Regions from separate parts of the Streptomyces sp. NPDC026659 genome, predicted to be linked through region 2. Evidence: riboswitches for the same ligand, from Rfam matches in the RefSeq annotation. Region 2 holds a riboswitch; each other region holds the start of a gene.

What was found. Region 2 has a riboswitch for cyclic di-AMP ahead of AB0E91_RS08925 (M23 family metallopeptidase). Riboswitches for the same ligand answer to the same signal wherever they lie in the genome.
Region 1: it holds a riboswitch for cyclic di-AMP, as region 2 does, so the genes downstream of both, AB0E91_RS14550 (transglycosylase family protein) here and AB0E91_RS08925 (M23 family metallopeptidase) in region 2, are expected to answer to the same signal.
Region 3: it holds a riboswitch for cyclic di-AMP, as region 2 does, so the genes downstream of both, AB0E91_RS04405 (M23 family metallopeptidase) here and AB0E91_RS08925 (M23 family metallopeptidase) in region 2, are expected to answer to the same signal.
Region 4: it holds a riboswitch for cyclic di-AMP, as region 2 does, so the genes downstream of both, AB0E91_RS22990 (C40 family peptidase) here and AB0E91_RS08925 (M23 family metallopeptidase) in region 2, are expected to answer to the same signal.

What each region holds. Positions count from the first base shown of each region.
Region 1 covers NZ_JBEZXY010000005.1:83,588-88,968, reverse strand. Annotated here, with positions in the region: gene AB0E91_RS14565 (nucleoside triphosphate pyrophosphohydrolase) at 1-211, shown strand, start outside; gene AB0E91_RS14560 (cytochrome P450) at 272-1,564, shown strand; gene AB0E91_RS14555 (transglycosylase family protein) at 1,771-2,805, shown strand; cyclic di-AMP (ydaO/yuaA leader) riboswitch at 2,998-3,171, shown strand; gene AB0E91_RS14550 (transglycosylase family protein) at 3,176-3,895, shown strand; gene eno (phosphopyruvate hydratase) at 4,271-5,381, shown strand, end outside.
Region 2 covers NZ_JBEZXY010000003.1:14,974-20,354, reverse strand. Annotated here, with positions in the region: gene AB0E91_RS08935 (dihydrofolate reductase family protein) at 1-987, shown strand, start outside; tRNA gene AB0E91_RS08930 (tRNA-Met) at 1,054-1,127, shown strand; cyclic di-AMP (ydaO/yuaA leader) riboswitch at 1,425-1,590, shown strand; gene AB0E91_RS08925 (M23 family metallopeptidase) at 1,600-2,613, shown strand; gene AB0E91_RS08920 (aldo/keto reductase) at 2,694-3,647, shown strand; gene AB0E91_RS08915 (PrsW family intramembrane metalloprotease) at 3,664-5,013, opposite strand; gene trmB (tRNA (guanosine(46)-N7)-methyltransferase TrmB) at 5,086-5,381, opposite strand, start outside.
Region 3 covers NZ_JBEZXY010000001.1:1,016,144-1,021,524, reverse strand. Annotated here, with positions in the region: gene AB0E91_RS04415 (pitrilysin family protein) at 1-635, shown strand, start outside; gene AB0E91_RS04410 (pitrilysin family protein) at 632-2,020, shown strand; cyclic di-AMP (ydaO/yuaA leader) riboswitch at 2,266-2,424, shown strand; gene AB0E91_RS04405 (M23 family metallopeptidase) at 2,437-3,180, shown strand; gene AB0E91_RS04400 (GntR family transcriptional regulator) at 3,413-4,072, shown strand; gene AB0E91_RS04395 (HPr family phosphocarrier protein) at 4,255-4,536, opposite strand; gene AB0E91_RS04390 (GNAT family N-acetyltransferase) at 4,723-5,381, shown strand, end outside.
Region 4 covers NZ_JBEZXY010000009.1:110,011-115,391, forward strand. Annotated here, with positions in the region: gene bioB (biotin synthase BioB) at 1-1,186, opposite strand, end outside; gene AB0E91_RS22980 (8-amino-7-oxononanoate synthase) at 1,334-2,482, shown strand; gene AB0E91_RS22985 (ATP-binding protein) at 2,645-3,103, shown strand; gene AB0E91_RS22990 (C40 family peptidase) at 3,146-3,619, opposite strand; cyclic di-AMP (ydaO/yuaA leader) riboswitch at 3,623-3,846, opposite strand; gene AB0E91_RS22995 (hypothetical protein) at 4,279-4,584, opposite strand; gene AB0E91_RS23000 (ATP-dependent Clp protease proteolytic subunit) at 4,592-5,215, opposite strand.

The sequences.
Region 1 (5,381 bases), on a different contig from region 2:
CGCCCTCGCCGCCAAGCTCGCCTCCCGCGCCCGCACCGCCCACCTGGACGTCCCCCTTCCCCAGGGCGACGGCATCGGCTACGAACTCCTGGCCCTGGCCGCCCGCGCCGAGTCCGAGGGGGTCGACCCCGAGACGGCACTGAGAGCGGCCGCACGGGTCTACCGGGATGCGATACGTACGGCGGAGGAGAACGGTTCAGGCGCCGCCTAGCGAGAGCCCGGCCGGAGCCTGGCCGGGTGTCCCTCCCCGCCCCCGGGATACCGTCGACCTGTGACCGATCAGCCCTCCTCCGACCGTCCCGGCGAGCCCGCCCCCGACCTCTTCACCTGGGAGTTCGCCACCGACCCCTACCCCGCCTACGCCTGGCTGCGCGAGCACGCGCCCGTGCACCGGACCAGGCTGCCCAGCGGGGTGGAGGCCTGGCTGGTCACGCGGTACGCCGATGCCCGGCAGGCGCTCGCCGACGCGCGGCTCAGCAAGAACCCGGCGCATCACGACGAGCCCGCGCACGCCAAGGGGAAGACCGGCATCCCCGGCGAGCGCAAGGCGGACCTGATGACGCACCTGCTGAACATCGACCCGCCGGACCACACCCGGCTGCGCCGGCTGGTCAGCAAGGCGTTCACCCCGCGCCGGGTGGCCGAGTTCGCACCCCGGGTGCAGCAGCTGACGGACGACCTCATCGGGGCGTTCGCCGCGAAGGGTTCCGCCGACCTCATCCACGACTTCGCCTTCCCGCTGCCCATCTACGCCATCTGCGACCTGCTCGGCGTCCCCCGCGAGGACCAGGACGACTTCCGGGACTGGGCGGGCATGATGATCCGTCACGGCGGCGGCCCCCGGGGCGGTGTCGCGCGGTCGGTCAAGAAGATGCGCGGCTATCTGGCCGAGCTGATCCACCGCAAGCGGGCCGCGCTGCCCGCCGAACCCGCCCCCGGCGAGGACCTGATCTCGGGCCTCATCCGCGCCTCGGACCACGGTGAGCACCTCACCGAGAACGAGGCCGCGGCCATGGCGTTCATCCTGCTGTTCGCCGGGTTCGAGACCACCGTCAACCTCATCGGCAACGGCACCTTCGCCCTGCTCACCCACCCGGAGGAGCGCGCCCGACTCCAGCGCTCCCTGGCCGCCGGGGAGACCGGCCTGCTCCAGACCGGCGTGGAGGAACTCCTGCGCTACGACGGCCCGGTGGAGCTGGCCACCTGGCGGTTCGCCACCGAGCCGCTCACCCTCGGCGGGCAGGAGATCGCCGCCGGAGACCCGGTGCTGGTGGTGCTGGCGGCGGCGGACCGCGACCCCGCGCGGTTCCCCGACCCCGACGTGCTGGACCTCGGCCGCGCCGACAACCAGCACCTCGGATACGGCCACGGCATCCACTACTGCCTGGGCGCCCCGCTCGCCCGCCTGGAGGGACAAGCCGCGCTGGCCACCCTCTTCACCCGCCTGCCCGACCTGAGACTCGCCGTCGAACCGGCCGAACTGCGCTGGCGGGGCGGGCTCATCATGCGGGGACTGCGCACGCTCCCGGTGGAGTTCACCCCGGTCGGGCAGGCGCACGAGTGAGTGGACCGGATGCGAGGTCCATCACCTGTACCCACGGAACGCGCACCGGCAAACAGGAACATGACGGACACTCAACGATGTGATCTTCACGTGATCTGTGCGGCATGAACTTGTGACAAGCGATCGTCTGCCTATACGTTCACCCATCAGTGTGGCGCCGAGCACCACTCGCCACGCCGTACTGCTGTCGTACGAAAGGCCCCCGTATGCTCTCCGGGAACGGTCGTCACCGTCGCCCCCGCCAGGCTCCGGCGCTCCTCGTCGCGGCCGGTGTGACCACCTCCGCCATCGCGATCCCGCTCCTCGGCGCGGCGAGCGCCCACGCGGCCGACGGCACCACCTGGGACAAGGTGGCCGAGTGTGAAAGCGGCGGCTCCTGGAGCGCCAACACCGGCAACGGCTACTACGGCGGCCTCCAGATCTCGCAGGACGACTGGGACAAGTTCGGCGGCAGCCAGTACGCGGCCACCGCCGACCTGGCCAGCCGCTCCCAGCAGATCTCCGTCGCCGAGAAGATCCTCGCCGAGCAGGGCACCACCCACTGGGCGACCTGCGCCCTGACGGCCGGTCTGACCTCCGACTCCGCCTCGCTGAACGTGGACACGGGCGTCGCGGACACCGCGTCCCCGAGCGCCGGTTCCTCCGACGGCAAGGACACCGCCTCGCCGTCCGCATCGGATTCCGCCGGTAAGTCCGACTCGTCCGAGTCGGCCAAGCCCTCGGACTCGCCCTCCGCTTCGGCCTCGGCCGGCTCCTCCGCCGACCCGTCGGCCAAGCCGTCCGACGACAAGGGCAAGGACAAGGACGCGGACGCCAAGGGCTCCGGCCAGGACAAGGGCGCCAAGTCCGGCGCCTCCACCGCGGTCGACGACCCGGGCACCTCCGGCGACTACTCCGTCCCGGCCTCCGAGGCGTCGGACGACGCCTGGCAGGACGGCGGCTCCTGGAGCCTCGTCGACACCGGCTCGCTCTCCGGCGGCGGCCGCCACCGCGGCGGCACCGCGGACGAGGACGTGACAGGTGGTCAGAAGGCGGACAACGCCGGGCGGCACGCCCTGCCCTCCGCGACCACATACACCATCCACGAGGGCGACACGCTGGAGTCCATCGCCGACTCCCTTGGTGTCGACGGCGGCTGGCAGGCGCTCTACTCCGCGAACAAGAAGGTCGTCGGCGGCGACCCGGACGCCCTTGTCCTTGGTCAGACGCTCAAGGTGCCCGGCGGGACGGACGGCAAGTAGCCCGATTCGGGACGGGATTGACGTCCCTCTTCTGGCTGTATGTCCGAATTGGTGAAAGTGTGGGATGAGTCTCAGAGGCCCTGATCGTCTTTGAAATTCCCCTGTGTCCCTGTCTACGGTCGGTCCGCTCGTCACCACGAGCCCCGATGACCGGAACGCCGAATCCTGCCAGCGGTCACCCGGGAACAGTCGACGCGTCAAGCGCCGCCGGCAGGAGCGGGGGAACCAAGGTAAGTGCCCGGCCCGGTGGCTGACACCGGGACGGGCTTGGGGTGAAGCCACCCCCTCCACGACGGGGAGGGTGGCCGGGCAACTCAACCGGCCCGAACCCGACAGCTCACCTCGCAGGCGTCGGTGAGGGGATCGATCCATGCTGTTTTCCAGCAAGGGCACGCACCGTCGCCCGGCCAAGGCCGTCCGCACCCTCGCGCTCGCCGGTGTCGCCGGCGCCGCGATCGCCGGTCCGCTGATGGCGGCCGGCAACGCCTCCGCCGCCACCGCCTCCGAGTGGGACGCCGTCGCCCAGTGCGAGTCCGGCGGCAACTGGGCCATCAATACCGGCAACGGCTACTACGGCGGCCTCCAGTTCTCCGCCGCCACCTGGGCGGCGTACGGCGGCGCGCAGTACGCCGCCACGGCCGACAAGGCCACCAAGGACCAGCAGATCACCATCGCCGAGAAGGTCCTCGCCGCCCAGGGCAAGGGTGCCTGGCCGGTCTGCGGCACGGGCCTGTCCAGCACGCCGTACAGCTCCGCGGCCGCGAGCACCCCGTCCACCACCACCCCGTCCACCACGGCGAAGACCGCCACGGACACCGCCAAGGCCACGGCGGACGCCGCCGCGCGCACCACCGCCCCCCAGACCGCCTCGCGCTCCGCGAGCCGTCCGGCCGCGACCGTCACCACCCCGACCGGCCAGAAGGTCAAGAAGGGTGACGGCGAGTACAAGGTCGTCAAGGGCGACACGCTCAGCACCATCGCCACGAAGCACCACGTCAAGGGCGGCTGGAAGAAGCTGTTCGACCTCAACAAGGACATCGTCCAGAAGGCCGACCTCATCTACCCGGGCCAGCTGCTGCACCTGAAGTAGCGGCCCCGCGCCGCCCGCTCGAAGGGCGGCGCCCCCGCACCCGCTCACCCGCGCCGCCCCACGCACACGGCCGCGGTGAGCCCCCTCCCCCCCCACCGGTCCCCGCCCCGGCGCGTGTTCCCCCGTACGCGCCGGAGCGGGGTTCCGCGGCTCCGCGGGCCGCCCCGGGGGTCCGTACGCGCAGCCCCCCGCACCACGGCCCTGGCCAGACCCCCCGAACCCCCTTTGTTCCGGGCGTGAACAATGAGTACGGTCTCCCTGTCCACGGGACGGTCGGTCGACGGCCGACACCCCGGGGACGGTTAGGCTCTAGTCGCAAGGCAGTGCCGCAAGGCACACCGCCCCGCACATCTCAGCGTCACATCCAAGAAGGAGATGCTCGTGCCGTCCATCGACGTCGTCGTAGCCCGGGAAATCCTGGACTCCCGAGGCAACCCCACGGTCGAGGTCGAGGTCGGCCTCGACGACGGCAGCACGGGTCGTGCCGCCGTTCCGTCCGGTGCCTCCACCGGTGCCTTCGAGGCCATCGAGCTCCGTGACGGCGACCCCAACCGCTACCAGGGCAAGGGTGTCGAGAAGGCCGTCCTCGCCGTCATCGAGCAGATCGGCCCGGAGCTGGTCGGCTACGACGCCACCGAGCAGCGCCTGATCGACCAGGCCATGTTCGACCTGGACGCCACCGACAACAAGGGCTCGCTCGGCGCCAACGCCATCCTCGGCGTCTCCCTCGCCGTCGCCCACGCCGCCTCCGAGGCCAGCGACCTCCCGCTGTTCCGCTACCTGGGCGGCCCGAACGCGCACCTGCTGCCCGTTCCGATGATGAACATCCTGAACGGCGGCTCGCACGCCGACTCCAACGTGGACATCCAGGAGTTCATGATCGCGCCGATCGGCGCGGAGTCCTTCTCCGAGGCCGTCCGCTGGGGCGCCGAGGTCTACCACACCCTCAAGAAGGTCCTGAAGCGCAAGGGCCTGGCCACCGGCCTCGGCGACGAGGGCGGCTTCGCCCCGAACCTCGGCTCCAACCGCGAGGCCCTCGACCTCATCCTCGAGGCCATCACGGAGGCCGGCTACGTCCCCGGCGAGCAGGTCGCCCTGGCGCTCGACGTCGCCGCGTCCGAGTTCTACAAGGACGGCAAGTACCTCTTCGAGGGCAAGGAGCGCTCCGCCGCCGAGATGACGGAGTACTACGAGGAGCTGGTGGCGGCCTACCCGCTGGTCTCCATCGAGGACCCGCTGTTCGAGGACGACTGGGCCGGCTGGAAGGTCCTCACCGACCGCCTCGGCGACAAGGTGCAGATCGTCGGTGACGACCTGTTCGTCACCAACCCCGAGCGCCTGGCCCGCGGCATCGAGGAGGGCATCGCCAACGCCCTGCTGGTCAAGGTCAACCAGATCGGCTCGCTGACCGAGACCCTGGACGCCGTCGAGATGGCCCAGCGCAACGGCTACAAGTGCATGATGTCCCACCGCTCCGGTGAGACCG
Region 2 (5,381 bases):
GGCGCCGGCACCATCCGCGCCGACAACCCCCGCCTCCTCGTCAACGCGCCGGGGCGCCGCGCGGTCCGCCGGGCCGAGGGCAGGCCGGAGTACCCGCTCAAGGTCACCGTCACCGCCTCGGGCGACCTCGATCCGGAGGCCAATTTCTGGCACACCGGCGGCGAGAAGGTCGTCTACACGACCGACCCGGGCGCCGAGCGGGCCGCCCGCGCCCTCGGCGACACCGCCGACGTCGTCTCCCTCGGCCCCGCCCTCGACTGGCGCGCCCTGCTCACCCATCTGCACGACGAGCGCGGCGTACGGCGTCTCATGGTCGAGGGCGGCGGGACCGTCCACACCCAGCTCCTCCAGCAGGGCCTCGCCGACGAACTCCAGCTGGTCCTCGCCCCGCTCTTCGTCGGCGACCCGGCCGCGCCCCGCCTCTTCGGACCCGGCGCCTACCAGGGCGGCCGCCTCCGCCTCACCGAGAGCCGCCGCATCGAGGACGTGGTGCTCATGCGCTACGAGCCCACCGCCCCCGGCACCGGCCCGCTGCCCGTCGCCGCCGACCACCGCTGGCTGCGTACCGCCTGCGAGCTGGCCACGCTGTGCCCGCCCTCGGAGACCGCCTTCAGCGTCGGCGCGGTGGTGGTCGCCGCCGACGGGACCGAGCTGGCGCGCGGCCACTCGCGCGAGGGCGGCGACCCGGTGGTCCACGCGGAGGAGGCCGCCCTCGCCAAGATCGCCCCGGACGACCCGCGGCTGCCCGGCGCCACCGTCTACAGCAGCCTGGAACCGTGCGCCCGCCGCGCCTCCCGGCCCGTCCCGTGCGCCGGGCTGATCCTGCGCTCGGGCGTACGCCGGGTGGTCACCGCGTGGCGCGAGCCGGACACCTTCGTGACGGCGGCCGACGGGTCCGGGGTGCTGGCGGACGGGGGCGTGACGGTGGTGACGCTGCCCGAGTACGAGGCCGCGGCGAAGGCCCCGAACGGCCATCTGCTGCTCTGAGGCGCAGGTCACGCGTTATGGATGTGCATCTGGCCCCGCGCATGACGTATGGTTGAGACACAACGACGCGGGGTGGAGCAGCTCGGTAGCTCGCTGGGCTCATAACCCAGAGGTCGCAGGTTCAAATCCTGTCCCCGCTACTGAAGACTCAGGGCCGGAATCCAGTTCATCGGATTCCGGCCCTGAGTGTTTTCCCGGCCCCTCGCTGTCACGCACCGTGAGGTAAAGGTTTCCCTCCGCAGCGATTCTGAGTCATCATCAAAAACGCGCTCGCTGCTGATCGCCGGTCAACTCGCCCTCTTTCCGCCCGGCTTGGTGGTTAAGTCCGCTCCGAAGAAGCTTAAAGATCAAGCTGGCCCGGCTTGGAATCCGATGGCCGGGTCTATTAACGTTCGATAACGCAGCGCGGTCGTCCCAGCCGTCACCCGAGACGGCTCCGTGCGCACGCGCCGAATCCCGCGAGGGAACCGGGGAACCACCACCAAGGGGTGCATCACGCGGACATCTGCCGTGAACCGTATGGATCACGGCCGGTATACGCGCGTAGGAGACCTTCTGCTCCGAACCCGTCAGCTAACCCGGTAGGCGGCGGAAGGAAAGGAGCCCGCCCCCGTGGCGTCCGACCCCCACACCCCCTTCGCGCCGACCCCGGGCGAGAACCACACCTTCGGCTACGGCGCACCGCGCTCCGACGGCCCCTGGGAGGAGTGGAACCCCACCGAGGAGTCCGTCCCGGCCCCGCGCAACGGCCGGCATCGCGTCGCCAAGCAGCGCGGCGGCGGTCTCGCCCGCAGTTCCACCGTGCTCGGTGTCGGTGTCATCGCCGCCGTCGGCGCGGGCGGCATGGCCAGCGCCAACACCGGCAAGCCGCCGGTGTCCATCGCGCTGCCCGACCTGCCCGGCGTCGACTCCCTGCTGGACCAGGGCGCCGAGACCCCCGCGCCCTCGCTCGCCGCCGTCGGCACCGCCTCCGCGCAGAGCGAGGAGTCCGCCGACGCGGGCGAGGCCCTGCGCAGCCGGATCATCGCCCAGGCCGAGCAGCAGCAGAACCGGGCCGACATCCGCGCCACCGCGGCCGCCGTCGCCGCGGCCGACCAGCAGACCGCCGACGCCGCCGCCCAGGCCGCGAAGGAGGCCGCGGCCAAGGCCGCCGCCGCCAAGGAGAAGGCGGAGGCCGACGCGAAGAAGAAGGCCGAGTCGGCCCGACTGGCCGCGCTGGCCAAGCAGTACACGCTGCCGACCTCCTCGTACACGATCACCGGCACCTTCGGGCAGCCCGGCGCGATGTGGTCCTCCGGCTACCACACCGGTCTCGACTTCGCCGCGCCCACCGGCACGCTCATCAAGGCCATCCACGGCGGCACCGTCACCCAGGCGGGCTGGGCCGGCGCCTACGGCTACCGCACCGTCCTCACCCTCGAGGACGGCACCGAGCTGTGGTTCTGCCACCAGTCCTCGATCGGTGTCTCGGTCGGCCAGAAGGTCGCCACCGGCGAGGTCATCGGCCGCGTCGGCGCCACCGGCAACGTCACCGGCCCCCACCTCCACCTGGAGGTCCACCCCGGCGGCCAGGCCACCGGCATCGACCCGACGACGTGGCTGCGCGGCAAGGGGCTCAACCCCTGAGGCGGGCGCGGCCTCTGAGACAGGCGTGATCCCCGGGGCAGCCGGAATGGACGGGCCCCGAGTGATCGTTGAGTAGAGACATGACTGCCTCTCTTCCTCTGCGCAAGCTCGGTTCCTCCGGCCTCGAGGTCTTCCCGCTCGCCCTCGGCGGCAATGTCTTCGGCTGGACCGCCGACGAGAAGACCTCCTTCGCCGTCCTCGACGCCTACGCGGCGGCGGGCGGCAACTTCGTGGACACCGCCGACTCCTACTCGTCCTGGGTCGAGGGCAACTCCGGCGGCGAGTCGGAGACGATCATCGGCAAGTGGATCGCCTCCCGGGGCAACCGCGACCAGGTGGTCGTCGCCACCAAGGTGAGCCAGCACCCGGAGTACAAGGGCCTGTCCGCCGCGAACATCAAGGCGGCCGCCGACGCCTCCCTGCGCCGCCTCGGCACCGACCACATCGACCTCTACTACACCCACTTCGACCAGCCCGAGGTCCCCGTCGAGGAGATCATCGGCGCCCTGGACGAGCTGGTGAGGGCGGGCAAGGTCCGGCACATCGCCGCCTCCAACATCAGTGCCGAGCGGCTGCAGGAGTCCCTGGAGTTCTCCGACCGCGAGGGCCTGGCCCGCTACGTCGCCCTCCAGCCCCACTACAACCTGGTCTCCCGCGACACCTACGAGGGCCCGCTGCAGGACCTCGCCGCCCGGGAGGGCCTGGGCGCGGTGCCGTACTTCGCCCTTGCCTCCGGCTTCCTGACCGGCAAGTACCGGCCCGGCACCGAGGTGGACAGCCCCCGTGCCGAGGGCGCCGCCAAGCACCTGGCGTCCGAGCGCGGCCAGAGGGTGCTCACGGTGCTGGACGAGGTGGCCGCCGCCCACGGCGTGCCCGTCGCCACGGTGGCCCTCGCCTGGCTCGCCGCCCAGCCGACCGTCGTCGCCCCCATCGCCTCGGCCCGCACCCTCGACCAGCTCCCGGCCCTGCTCGGCCTGGCCGGCCTGCGCCTGACCCAGGACGAACTGGACCGGCTGACCGACGCCTCCGCCTGATCCGGCGGGACGGGCGCTACGACCGGTAGGGGTTGTAGCCGGAGTACGGCACCGACGGGTAGCCGTAGCCTCCGCTCCCGTGACTCCCGTACCCGTAGCCCGCGTACGGCACCGAGGGGTGGCCGTACGCGGGCCACTGCGGCCGGGGGACGGGCGCGGTGCCCCGGGCCGCGTACTCCAGCGCGGGGCGGGCCACTTCGCGGCGCCGCCACAGCGCGGCCAGCAGCTCGTGCTCACGGGTCAGGAAGTCCGCCCCGGCCCTGCCCCGGCGCGCCCGGCGCCGCAGGAACGCGAGCGAGGTGGCGTACGCCTCGTACTGCGCGACCGCGCGGGCGGCGGGGCGGCCGCCGAGGTGGTGCCGGGCGTAGTCGCGGGCCACCCGGCGCGCCCGCATCGAACCGAGCACGAACGGCTCCGCCGGGCCGAGCCATCCGGCGAACACATAGGTCGGCAACTCCTCGCGCACAGTGCGCAGTTCGTTCTGCCGGGTCCACACCGCCAGCCAGGTCAGCAGGCCGAACGCGGGCACCATGAAACCGGCGTAGACGAAGAGGAAGCCGAACTGGCCGAAGGACGCCGAGCCGTTCCACAGGCCGTGCAGGGACATCGCCAGCAGCAGCCCGCCGACCGGGAACAGCACGCGCCGCACCCGCTGCCCGGGTGCCGCGAGCGCGCGCAGGCCGAAGCCGATGCCGGTGCACACCGTGAACAGCGGGTGCGCGAACGGCGACATCACCACGCGGACGAAGAAGGTGGCGGCGGTGACCGAGACGATGGCGCCGGCTCCGGTGACCCGGTCCTCGCCGAAGGCGGTGCCCAGGTAGAGGATGTTCTCGGTGAACGCGAAGCCGGTCGCGGTGGTCCCGGCGATCACCACGCCGTCCACGATGCCGGTGAAGTCGCGCCTGCGGAAGAGGAAGACCAGCAGTACGGCGGCGCCCTTCGCGGACTCCTCCACGACCGGCGCGATCAGGGTGGCGCCCAGGGTGTCGGCCTCGTCCGGGTCGGCGGCGGCCGTGGCGATCCAGTGGGTCGCGAAGCTGTTGGCGACGATGGCGATGAGCGCGGCCGCGCAGGCGCCCCAGGCGAACGCGAAGATCAGGTTCCGCCAGGGGCCCGGCTCCACCCGGTCCAGCCAGCGGAACGCGGCTATCAGCCACGGCACCGGCAGCACCGCCAGCCCGATGCCCACCAGGAACCCCTCGGGCCCGGTCTGCAGCCGCACCAGCGCGAGGATCACCAGACCGGACAGCGCGAGCAGCGTGCTCAGCGCGCCGTAACGCACCCAGCGGCGCTGCCACCAGTGCGGATGTTGATGGCGTCCGGAGTGGTCCCGGGCGGTCGGAAGGGGAGAACTGGTGGCCACGGCATCGACCCTAACGGTGACCCGACGGCGGGCCGTCGGGAAATACGGGCCCGGCGGGACGACCGGTCGGGCCTACGGCTGCCGGTGAGGTACGCGGCGGAAAAGAAGATCGTTCACGACATGACCCTTGTCCAGTCCCTGGCCCTCGAAACGGGTCAGCGGCCGGAACGCGGGACGCGGTGCGAAGCCGCCCGCTGCCTGGGTGTTCTCGAAGTCCGGGTGCGCCGAGAGGACCTCGAGCATCTGCTCGGCGTACGGCTCCCAGTCGGTCGCGCAGTGCACGGTCGCGCCGGGCCCGAGCCGGGTCGCGGCCAGGCTCAGGAACGCGGGCTGGATCAGCCGCCGCTTGTGGTGCCGCTTCTTGGGCC
Region 3 (5,381 bases), on a different contig from region 2:
TCGTCGAGGAGGTCCCGGCGCGCGCCCTGATGGCCGCCTACCGGCTCCCGGAGGACGGCACGCGCGCGAGTGACGCGGCCGACCTCGCGCTGACCATCCTCGGCGGCGGCGAGTCCTCCCGGCTGTACAACCGCCTGGTGCGCCGCGACCGTACCGCCGTCGCGGCCGGGTTCGGCCTGCTGCGCCTGGCCGGTGCCCCCTCGCTCGGCTGGCTCGACGTGAAGACCTCCGGCGACGTCGAGGTCCCGGTCATCGAGGCCGCCATCGACGAGGAGCTGGCCCGCTTCGCGGCGGAGGGCCCGACTCCGGAGGAAATGGAGCGCGCCCAGGCCCAGTTGGAGCGCGAGTGGCTGGACCGGCTCGGCACGGTCGCGGGCCGCGCCGACGAACTGTGCCGCTTCGCCGTCCTGTTCGGCGACCCGCAGCTCGCCCTGAGCGCCGTCCAGCGCGTCCTGGAGGTGACCCCCGAGGAGGTCCAGGAGGTCGCCAAGGCCCGGCTGCGCCCGGACAACCGCGCGGTCCTCGTCTACGAGCCCAGGTCCCCGGAGACGGTCGAGGACGCCGACCTGCCCGACGACCCGGAGCGCGAGGCCACCGTAGAGGCCGGCAACGACAACGAGGAGACGGCCAAGTGACCGAGCTCGCCACCATGGAGTTCCACCCCCAGCCGCAGCCGGGCGAGGCCAAGCCGTGGGCGTTCCCCGCCCCCGAGCGCTCCACGCTGGACAACGGCCTGACCGTGCTGCGCTGCCACCGCCCCGGCCAGCAGGTCGTCGCCGTCGAGGTGCTGCTCGACGCGCCCCTGGACGCCGAACCGGCCGGTCTCGACGGTGTCGCCACGATCATGGCGCGCGCCTTCTCCGAGGGCACCGGTGAGCTGAGTGCCGAGGAGTTCGCCGCCGAGCTGGAGCGCGCGGGCGCCACGCTCGACGCGCACGCCGACCACCCCGGCGTCCGGCTCAGCCTGGAGGTCCCGGTCTCCCGGCTGCCCAAGGGCCTCGGCCTGCTCGCGGACGCCCTGCGCGACCCGGCCTTCGCGGAGAGCGAGGTCGAGCGCCTGGTCCGCAACCGCCTGGACGAGATCCCGCACGAGCTGGCCAACCCGGCCCGCCGCGCCGCCAAGGAACTCTCCAAGGAGCTGTTCCCGGCCTCCGCGCGCATGTCCCGCCCGCGCCAGGGCACCGAGGACACCGTCGAGAAGATCGACGCGTCCGCCGTGCGCGCCTTCTACGACCGCCATGTGCGCCCGGCCACGGCCACCGCGGTCGTCGTCGGCGACCTGACCGACATCGACCTGGACGGGCTGCTCACCGAGACCCTGGGCGCCTGGACGGGCACGCCGGGCACGCCCCGCCCGGTGCCGCCGGTCAGCTCCGACGACACCGGCCGCGTGGTCATCGTGGACCGGCCCGGCGCCGTCCAGACCCAGCTGCTCATCGGCCGCACCGGCTCCGACCGGCACGACCGGGTGTGGCCCGCGCAGGTGCTCGGCACCTACTGCCTCGGCGGCACCCTCACCTCCCGCCTGGACCGCGTCCTGCGCGAGGAGAAGGGCTACACCTACGGCGTGCGCGCCTTCGGCCAGGTGCTGCGCTCCTCCGCCGACGGCACGGGCGCCTCGATGCTCGCCATCAGCGGCTCGGTGGACACGCCCAACACCGGTCCCGCGCTCGCGGACCTGTGGACCGTGCTGAACACCCTCGCGGCGGAGGGCCTGACCGACGCCGAGCGGGACGTGGCCGTGCAGAACCTGGTCGGGGTCGCCCCGCTGAAGTACGAGACGGCCGCCGCCGTCGCCGGGACGCTGGCCGACCAGGTCGAGCAGCACCTGGCCGACGACTACCAGGCCGAGCTGTACCGCCGCCTGGCCGCGACCGGCACCGTGGAGGCCACCGCGGCCGTCGTGAACGCCTTCCCGGCGGACCGTCTGGTGACCGTCCTCGTCGGTGACGCCGCTCAGATCAAGGAGCCGGTGGAGGCCCTCGGTATCGGCCCGGTCACCGTGGTGTCGGCCGAGTAACCACGAGGAGCGACAAGGAACGGCGAGCGGCGACACCCGCACGCGCGCAGGGGCCCTGACGGCAGATGACCCGTCAGGGCCCTTTCATGTTCGACCCGGTCGGCAAATGTCCGGATTGATGCGGAGGTTGCCCGTCTGCCCTGTGTCGTGCGCTACAAATGCCCGGAGTCGTTTGAGTATCGGCCGCCGTCCCCATTAGCTTCTTCCGGGCTGTCCGTCAGGCAGTGCGCCGCGCCCGCGGCACCGGACAGCCGACGCCGAGTCCCCGCATGGCGCGAGCCTGGGGAGCCGGGGAACCATGTTCCCGAGGTGAATCGGGCACCCACGCGCGAGCGGGGGAGTCCGTAGGAGACCTTCCTCTCCGAACCTGTCAGCTAACCCGGTAGGCGTGAGGGAAGGAAAGGACCAGCCACCACATGGCGTTCATGTGCGCCACCGGGAAGCATCGCAGGCCCGGACGTGTCACGCGTACCACCGCTCGGGCGGCCGGAGTAGCGGCCCTCACCACCACCGGTGTCGTCGGCACCCTCACGGCCTCCCCGGCCCTCGCCGCCGACAACTCCGCCGAGCAGACCGGTCTCACCCCGGTCATCAGCGTCAACGACGACCTCGCCGCCGAGATCGACGCCCAGGCGTCCGCCCAGCGGGCCGCGGCCGAGCGCAAGGCCGCCCAGGAGGCCGCCGCCGCGCGCGTGAAGGAGGCGCGCGACGCCGAGATCCGCGCGGCCCGCGCCGCCGAGCGCGAGCGGCTGAACGCCTTCGTCGTGCCGATCACCCACTCCTACGTCTCCACCGGCTACAAGACCGGCGGCTCCCTGTGGTCCTCCGGCAGCCACACCGGCATCGACTTCCACGCCGCGAGCGGGACGCCCGTCCACGCGGTCGGCGCGGGCACCGTCGTCTCCGCCGGCTGGGGCGGGGCGTACGGCAACGAGGTCGTGATCCGCATGGCCGACGGCATGTACACCCAGTACGGCCATCTGTCGTCCCTCGGCGTCTCGGTGGGCCAGCAGGTCACCCCGGGCCAGCAGATCGGCCTGTCCGGCGCGACCGGCAACGTGACAGGACCGCACCTGCACTTCGAGGCCCGTACGAGCCCCGAGTACGGCTCGGACATCGACCCGGTCGGCTACCTCCGCAAGCACGGCGTGGACGTCTGAGCCGCGCCGCGTCTCAGGCAGTACTCCAGGGAGCCCCGGTCCGCACCGCCGCCGGGGCTCCCGCTCTTTCCGCGGCGTTTCCCGGCGCGTCGGGCGTCCGCCACCGAGCCGCGCTGTCCAAAAAAGAGCCATGAATTCCGGTCCGCCGTCGGAAATTCCCGCACATTGCAATAGAGTCACGGAACAGACGTCCGGCGTCGACGTTTCACGGGGATTAAGGCGGAGGTGGCTCATGCGTATTCCGGCGCATTCGGTGTGCACGGCGATCCGGGACGACATCGTCGCCGGGGTCCACGAGCGCGGCAGCCGCCTGACCGAGGAGGTCCTCGCCCGCCGCTACGGCGTCTCGCGCGTCCCCGTCCGCGAGGCGCTGCGCACGCTGGAGGCGGAGGGGTTCGTGGTGACCCGGCGGCACGCGGGAGCGTGCGTGGCCGAGCCGACCGAGCGGGAGGCCGCCGACCTGCTGGAGATGCGGCGCCTCCTCGAACCGCTGGGTGCCGCGCGGGCCGCGCAGCGGCGCACCGAGGCCCACCTCAAGGTGCTGCGTGGCCTGGTCCGCCTTGGCCAGGAGCGGGCCAGGCGCGGGAACAGCGAGGATCTGCGGGCGCTGGGCGGCTGGTTCCACGAGACGCTGGGACAGGCCGCGGGCAGCCAGTCGCTGACCGCGCTGCTCACCCAGGTGCGGCACAAGATCGCCTGGATGTACACGGTGGAGGCCCCGGCGAACCCGGTCGAGTCCTGGGCGGAGCACGGCGCGATCGTGGACGCGGTGGCGCGCGGGGACGGCGACCGCGCGCGGTCGCTCACGGCGCTGCACGCCGAGCGCGCGGCGTTCGCACACCGGCTGCGGCAGCCGCAACATGTTGTAAACACAGCGGGTCAGCGGAATTAACACGGGCGCTGTATACAAAGAACAGCTCTTTCGATGGCGTTGTTTTCCGCTGCCTGTTTTCTTTTGTGTGCCGTGAATTCCAGGGCCGTCTCGCGCCCGAAGGTAAAAACGCGGAAACCGCGCCACCCGGAACAGGTGACGCGGCTTCCGCTCTTGACGAGACGAGACCGTCGCTACGCGATTCAGACGGTCTCGGGCAGCTCGTCCAGGCCCTCGGCGACCAGCTTGGCCAGACGCTCCAGCGCGGCGTCCGCACCCTCGGCGTCGGAGGCGAGGACGATCTCCTCGCCACCCTGGGCGCCCAGGCCGAGGACGGCGAGCATCGAGCCCGCGTTGACCGGCGTGCCGCCGGACTTGGCGATGGTGACCGGGACGCCTGTGGCCGTGGCGGCTCGGACGAAGATGGAAGCGGGGCGGGCGTGGAGGCCCTCGGCCCAGCCGACGTTGACGCGGCGCTCAGCCATGTGATGCTGCCCTTCAGTCTCTCAGTTGTCTAGACCAGTTTCCCACACGGGGAAGCGTGCCCGGAGCGGCAGTTCACCCCTCCGGAGCTCCTCCGGACCGGTCGTCGGACCGCGGCCTCGGCCCGACTTCCGTTTCCCACAGACTGCCTCGCGCCGTTGTCGTACGCGAGCCGTACTCTGGGGCCCATGCAGACCCCGGCGGACCGGCAGGACCGGCACGAGTACCCCGCCCACTGGGAGGCGGACGTGGTGCTGCGCGACGGTGGCACCGCGCGCATCCGGCCCATCACCACCGACGACGCCGATCGCCTCGTCAGCTTCTACGAGCAGGTCTCCGACGAGTCGAAGTACTACCGCTTCTTCGCCCCGTACCCCCGGCTCTCCGCCAAGGACGTCCACCGCTTCACGCACCACGACTTCGTGGACCGTGTGGGGCTCGCCGCCACGGTCGGCGGCGAGTTCATCGCCACCGTACGCTACGACCGGATCGGCGCCGACGGCATGGCCGCCTCCGCGCCCGCCGACGAGGCGGAGGTCGCCTTCCTCGTGCAGGACGCGCACCAGGGCAGGGGCGTCGCCTCCGCGCTCCTGGAGCACATCGCGGCCGTCGCGCGCGAGCGCGGCATCCGCCGGTTCGCCGCCGAGGTGCTGCCCGCCAACACCAAGATGATCAAGGTGTTCACCGACGCCGGGTACACCCAGAAGCGGAGCTTCGAGGACGGGGTCGTCCGGCTGGAGTTCGACCTCGAACCCACGGACCGCTCCCTCGCGGTGCAGCGGGCGCGGGAACAGCGGGCGGAGGCCCGGTCGGTACGGCGGCTGCTCGCGCCCGGCTCCGTCGCCGT
Region 4 (5,381 bases), on a different contig from region 2:
CGACGAGGTCGGTACGGGGCGCGTCGGCGGCGGGCTTGGTGTCGGCCGGGGTCTCCGTCTCGTCCGGGGCGGTCGCCTGCGCCGGGGCCTTCGCCGGTGCGGAGTCCGCCGTACCGCACACACCGTGCGAACCGCAGCCACCTTCCCCGGCGGCACCCGACCCGCACCCGCCCCCGCCCGCCACCCGGTGCTCCGGCAGCGTGACCTCGTCGGCGCCCTCCACCTCGAACCCGGCGTCCGCGATCATCTCCAGGTCGGCCCTGCCCGCCTGGCCCTCGCTGGTGAGGTAGTCGCCGAGGAAGATCGAGTTGGCGAGGTGCAGCGCGAGCGGCTGGAGCGTGCGCAGATGGACCTCGCGGCCGCCCGCGATGCGCACCTCCACGTCCGGGCAGACGAAGCGGACCATGGCGAGGATGCGCAGACAGCGCTGCGGGGTGAGGTTCCACTCCTTGGCCAGCGGGGTGCCCTCGAACGGGATCAGGAAGTTCACCGGAACGGAGTCCGGGTCCAGCTCGCGCAGCGCGAACACCACGTCCACCAGATCCGCGTCGCTCTCGCCCATGCCCGCGATCAGCCCCGAGCAGGCGGACAGCCCGGCCGCGTGCGCCTTGTGCACCGTGTCCACCCGGTCGGCGTACGTGTGGGTGGTGGTGATGTCGCCGTAGGTCGCCTCGGAGGTGTTGAGGTTGTGGTTGTAGGCGTCGGCGCCCGCCGCGCGCAGCCGCTCCGCCTGGCCGTCGGAGAGCAGACCCAGACAGGCGCACACCTCCACGCCCTCGTTCTGGTCCTTGATCGCCTTGATGGTCTCCGAGACCCGGTCCACGTCCCGGTCCGTCGGCCCGCGCCCGGACGCCACCAGGCACACCCGCTTGGCGCCCCCGGCGAGCCCCGCCGCGGCCGCCTCGGACGCCTGGTCCGGCTTCAGCCAGCTGTACTTGAGGATGCCCGCCGTCGAGCCGAGCCGCTGCGAGCAGTAGGAGCAGTCCTCCGGGCACAGGCCCGACTTGAGGTTGACCAGATAGTTGAGTTTCACCCGCCGCCCGAACCAGTGCCGGCGCACCTTGCCGGCCGCGGCCACCACGTCGAGCAGTTCGTCGTCGGTGGTGGCCAGCACGGCGAGCGCCTCGGCCCGCGTCGGCGACTCGCGCCGAAGTCCCTTGTCCACCAGCGTGTTCAGGAGGTCCATGGGGCCCGATCCTGTCCTACGGCACCGCCCCGGGCCAAGGAGACTTCACACAACAGAAGCCGTTCGGAGTGTGGGTATTGCCACATCATGGGCGGCGACACGGACCGCTAGTGTCTGTCCGCTACCTACAAAAGCACCGGAGGACCCATGGCGTTCGGCTGGATCGACGAGGAGGCCGGGGCCCGCCGCCGCGCCGGACTGGTACGCACCCTGCGCCCCCGTCCGTCCCACTCCCCGCTCCTGGACCTCGCGAGCAACGACTACCTGGGCCTCGCCCGCCACCCCGGGACCACCGAGGGCGCCGCGCGTGCCGCCCGTGCCTGGGGCGGCGGTTCCACCGGCTCCCGGCTGGTCACCGGCACCACCGAGCTGCACACCGAACTGGAGCGCGAACTCGCCGACTTCTGCGGCTTCGAGGCCGCCCTGGTCTTCTCCTCCGGGTACGCCGCCAACCTCGCCGCCGTCACCGCGCTCGCCCCGCACGGCTCGCTGATCGTCTCCGACGCGGGCAACCACGCCTCGCTCATCGACGGCTGCCGGCTCGCCCGGGGCACCACCCAGGTCGTCCCGCACGCTGACCCCGAGGCCGTGGACAAAGTGCTCGGCACCCACCGGGGAGCCGCCGTCGCCGTCTCCGACACGGTGTTCTCCGTGGACGGCGACGCGGCCCCGCTCGGCGCGCTCGCGGCCGCGTGCCGGGCGCACGGCGCGGGCCTGGTGGTGGACGACGCCCACGGCCTCGGTGTCCTGGGCGACGGCGGCCGGGGTGCCCCGCACGCTGCCGGGCTTGCGGGCGCCGACGACGTGGTGGCCACCGCGACCCTCTCCAAGTCGCTCGGCAGCCAGGGCGGCGTGGTGCTCGGCCCGGAGCGGGTCATCGCCCACCTCGTGAACACGGCCCGTACCTTCATCTTCGACACCGGTCTCGCCCCCGCCTCCGTCGGCGCCGCCCTCGCCGCGCTGCGGCTGCTGCGCCGCGAGCCCGAACGAGCCGCCCGGGCCCGTACGGTCGCCGCCGAGCTGCACACGCGCCTGACCGCCGAGGGCCTGAACGCGGTACGTCCCGACGCCGCCGTGGTCTCCGTACGCGCCCCCTCCGCGTCCGACGCCGTCGAGTGGGCGGCCCGCTGCCGTACGGCCGGGCTCGCCGTGGGGTGCTTCCGGCCGCCCTCGGTGCCGGACGGGATTTCACGGCTGCGGCTGACGGCGCGGGCGGACCTGAGCGGCGAGGAGATCGCGCACGCTGTGAGGGTGATCGGCGAGACGCGGCCGCAGGTCCGACGCGGACGGGAGTGAGCCGGGCGTGCGCCGGAGCGCGTCGGGAACCCCAAATCCGTTCTCGCGTCGCAGAGTTCACCGCATCGGGCGATAGATATGTGCATATATCGGGGGTTGGTACCCCCGGCCGGTCCGGTGGTGGCAGGCTGACCGCCCGGCGTGGAAAGGGACGACGTTGCCATGGCAGACCATCTGGAAGCTTCCGTCACTTTGCCGAGCGAGCCCGCCTCGGTCGCCACGGCCCGCTCCTACGTACTCCGCGTCCTGGCGGAGTGGGGTCTGCCGTCGGACACCGAGGCGGCCGACACCGTACGGCTCATCGTCTCGGAGCTGGCGACCAACGCCGTGCAGCACACCTTCGGGCAGTCGCCCACGTTCACCGTGGACCTCGTCCTGGTGCGGGACGAGTGGCTGCGCATCGGCGTGACGGACAGCCACCCGCGCTTTCCCAGACGGCTGCCCGCGGCCGTGCAGCAGGACAACGGGCGGGGGATGGTCATCATCCGGTGCCTGACCGCCGAGTGCGGCGGCAGACTCCGGGTCCGTTCCACCCGCGAGGGCGGCAAGACGGTCGCCGTCGAGCTGCCCTGGACGGCGCCGGCCGGGCCCCTGACGGCGGCGGCGCGTCAGGAACCGTAGCCGCGGCCCCGCTCCGGGGACCGCGGCGGCGCTCACGCCGGGTCAGTTCACCCGGCCGTACCAGACGCTCTTGGTCCAGATCTTCTGCAGGCGCACCACGTCCCCGGTCTTCGGGGCGTGCCAGATCTTGCCCTTCCCGGCGTAGATCCCGACGTGGTAGACGCTGGACCCCGAGTGGAAGAACACCAGGTCGCCGGCCTTGCGGTGGCCGGCCGAGATGTGGTGCGTCTTGTTGTACTGCTGGGCGGCGGTGCGGGGCAGCTTCTTGCCCGCCTTCTTGAACGAGTAGAGCGTCAGCCCCGAGCAGTCGAACCGGCGCGGTCCGGTGGCCCCGTAGCTGTACGGAGCGCCCTTCTTGGACGCGGCGATCTGGAGCGCCTTCGTCGCGGTGGTCGCGGCGGAGGCCTCCGTGGCCAGCCCCGGCACCGCGATCGAGCCGCCCACGGCGGCAAGAGTGAGGGCCGAAGCCGTTCCGGCCCGGGCCATCAGCGACGGGACACGATTGAGCGCAGTCATGCGCAACCCTTCGTCAGCCGCCTGTGAAGGATGACCTGTCGGATTCGGGCTGGCGAAGTTGCCCGGCCGTGTCGCCACGGCTTCACCCCAAGGGCCACTCGGTACGACCGCCCGCTGTTCGCGAACGTCCGTGCCGGCGACCCGTCTTGCTCGGGTCCTCCACTCCTGCCGATGCACTCCTGTCGACCGGTCATCCGGGCGGCGGCAGGACTCGGCGTCCGCCCGGACCGCCCCGCCGCTGTGGCGGGGGCTTGTCGTCAGACAGGGATCTTCACTTACTACTGCCGGAAAATCCCAATGGAATCGGCGGTTTGTGGCGTTACTCACCACTCGCCCGATCGGGTGGACAGTCCCGTTCCCGAACTTCCGTCAGCCCCCGTGCGTAGCCCCGGACCTGGGGCGCGAGGGCCCCTCACGGCACGGTCACGCGTGCGCCGCGCAACTCGGAGGGCGCGGAAACGGGCCCGGAGATACACCGGTCGGCGGTACCACGTTCGGCCCGTTTCGGCTCCCCGAGTGGGGGAGTGCTCGACGCGCGGGGTCCGGTGGGGGTGCCGGGCGTCCGGGCGGGGTGTCGTGGTCGGGCGGGAGCGTGGCGGGGGTGGGGTCGAGGGGTGTGCCGGGCTCGTGGAAGGTCAGTGGTATTCCGGCGCGTCGGGTCACTTCCCGTCGTCCGGCGGAAGCACGACCCGCGCGGTGCGGCGTTCGCCGTCCAGCAGGCGCAGCGCGCGTGTCAGCGTGCTCCCGTGCAGCTCCGTCTCGCCCCGCTGGTGCATCAGCGTGAGCGCGTCCCTCAGCTCTGTCGCCTTGCGCACGAGGGCCTGCGCGGCCCGCAGACCGCGGTACGTGTCCTCCTCCCGGGCGGGGTTGATCCGGCCGAGCAGCTCGGCCGTCTCCAGGTAACGGTCGATCAGCTCGCCCTCGGCGCGGGTCAGCGCGGGCAGCGGTGGAAGGTCCGGCAGCACGGCGCGCTCACCGGGCGCCGGAGGTGCGGCTCTGCACGACCTCGTCCGCGAGTCCGTACGCGACGGCGTCCCGCGCGTCCAGCACCAGCTGCCGTTCCAGATCGGCGTGCACGCGCTCGGCGTCCCGACCGGTGTGGCGGACGAGGATCTCTTCCATCAGGGCCCTGGTGCGCACCAGCTCTTCGGCCTGGATGAACAGATCGCTCGGCTGCCCGTGCGCGGGCTCGTGCAGCGCGGGCTGCTCCAGCACGACCCGGGCCCCGGGCAGCACGAACCGCTTCCCCGGTGTCCCCGCCGCGAGCAGCACCGCCGAGGCGGAGGCGACCTGGCCGAGGCAGTAGGTCGCCACGTCGCAGGAGACGTACCGCATCGTGTCGTACACGGCGGTCATGGCGTGGAACGAGCCGCCCGGGCTGTTGAGGTACAGGGTGATGTCCCGGTCCGGCGCGGTGTGTTCGAGCTGCATCAGCTGACCGATCACATCGGTCGACGCGGTGTCGTCCAGCGGAGTCCCCAGAAACACGATCCGCCCCTCGAACAGCTTGGAGTACGGATCGAGCGTGCGCAGCTGCCCCGTCCCGGAGCGCTCGGTGAACTCGGGCAGGACATATCGGGCGGACGAACGGGACATGGGCGTACCCCTCCTGACGAGCGGGCCGTGATGGCCCTCGCTTCTGTAAAAAATGTACAGGACGTACGGGGCGCTGTGCTCGCCCGACGGACGGTCATGTCCATTCAGTGCGACGGGAGTTCAGGGGAGAGGTGGCTCCACGGGCATCACGGCGTCCACCGGGGAA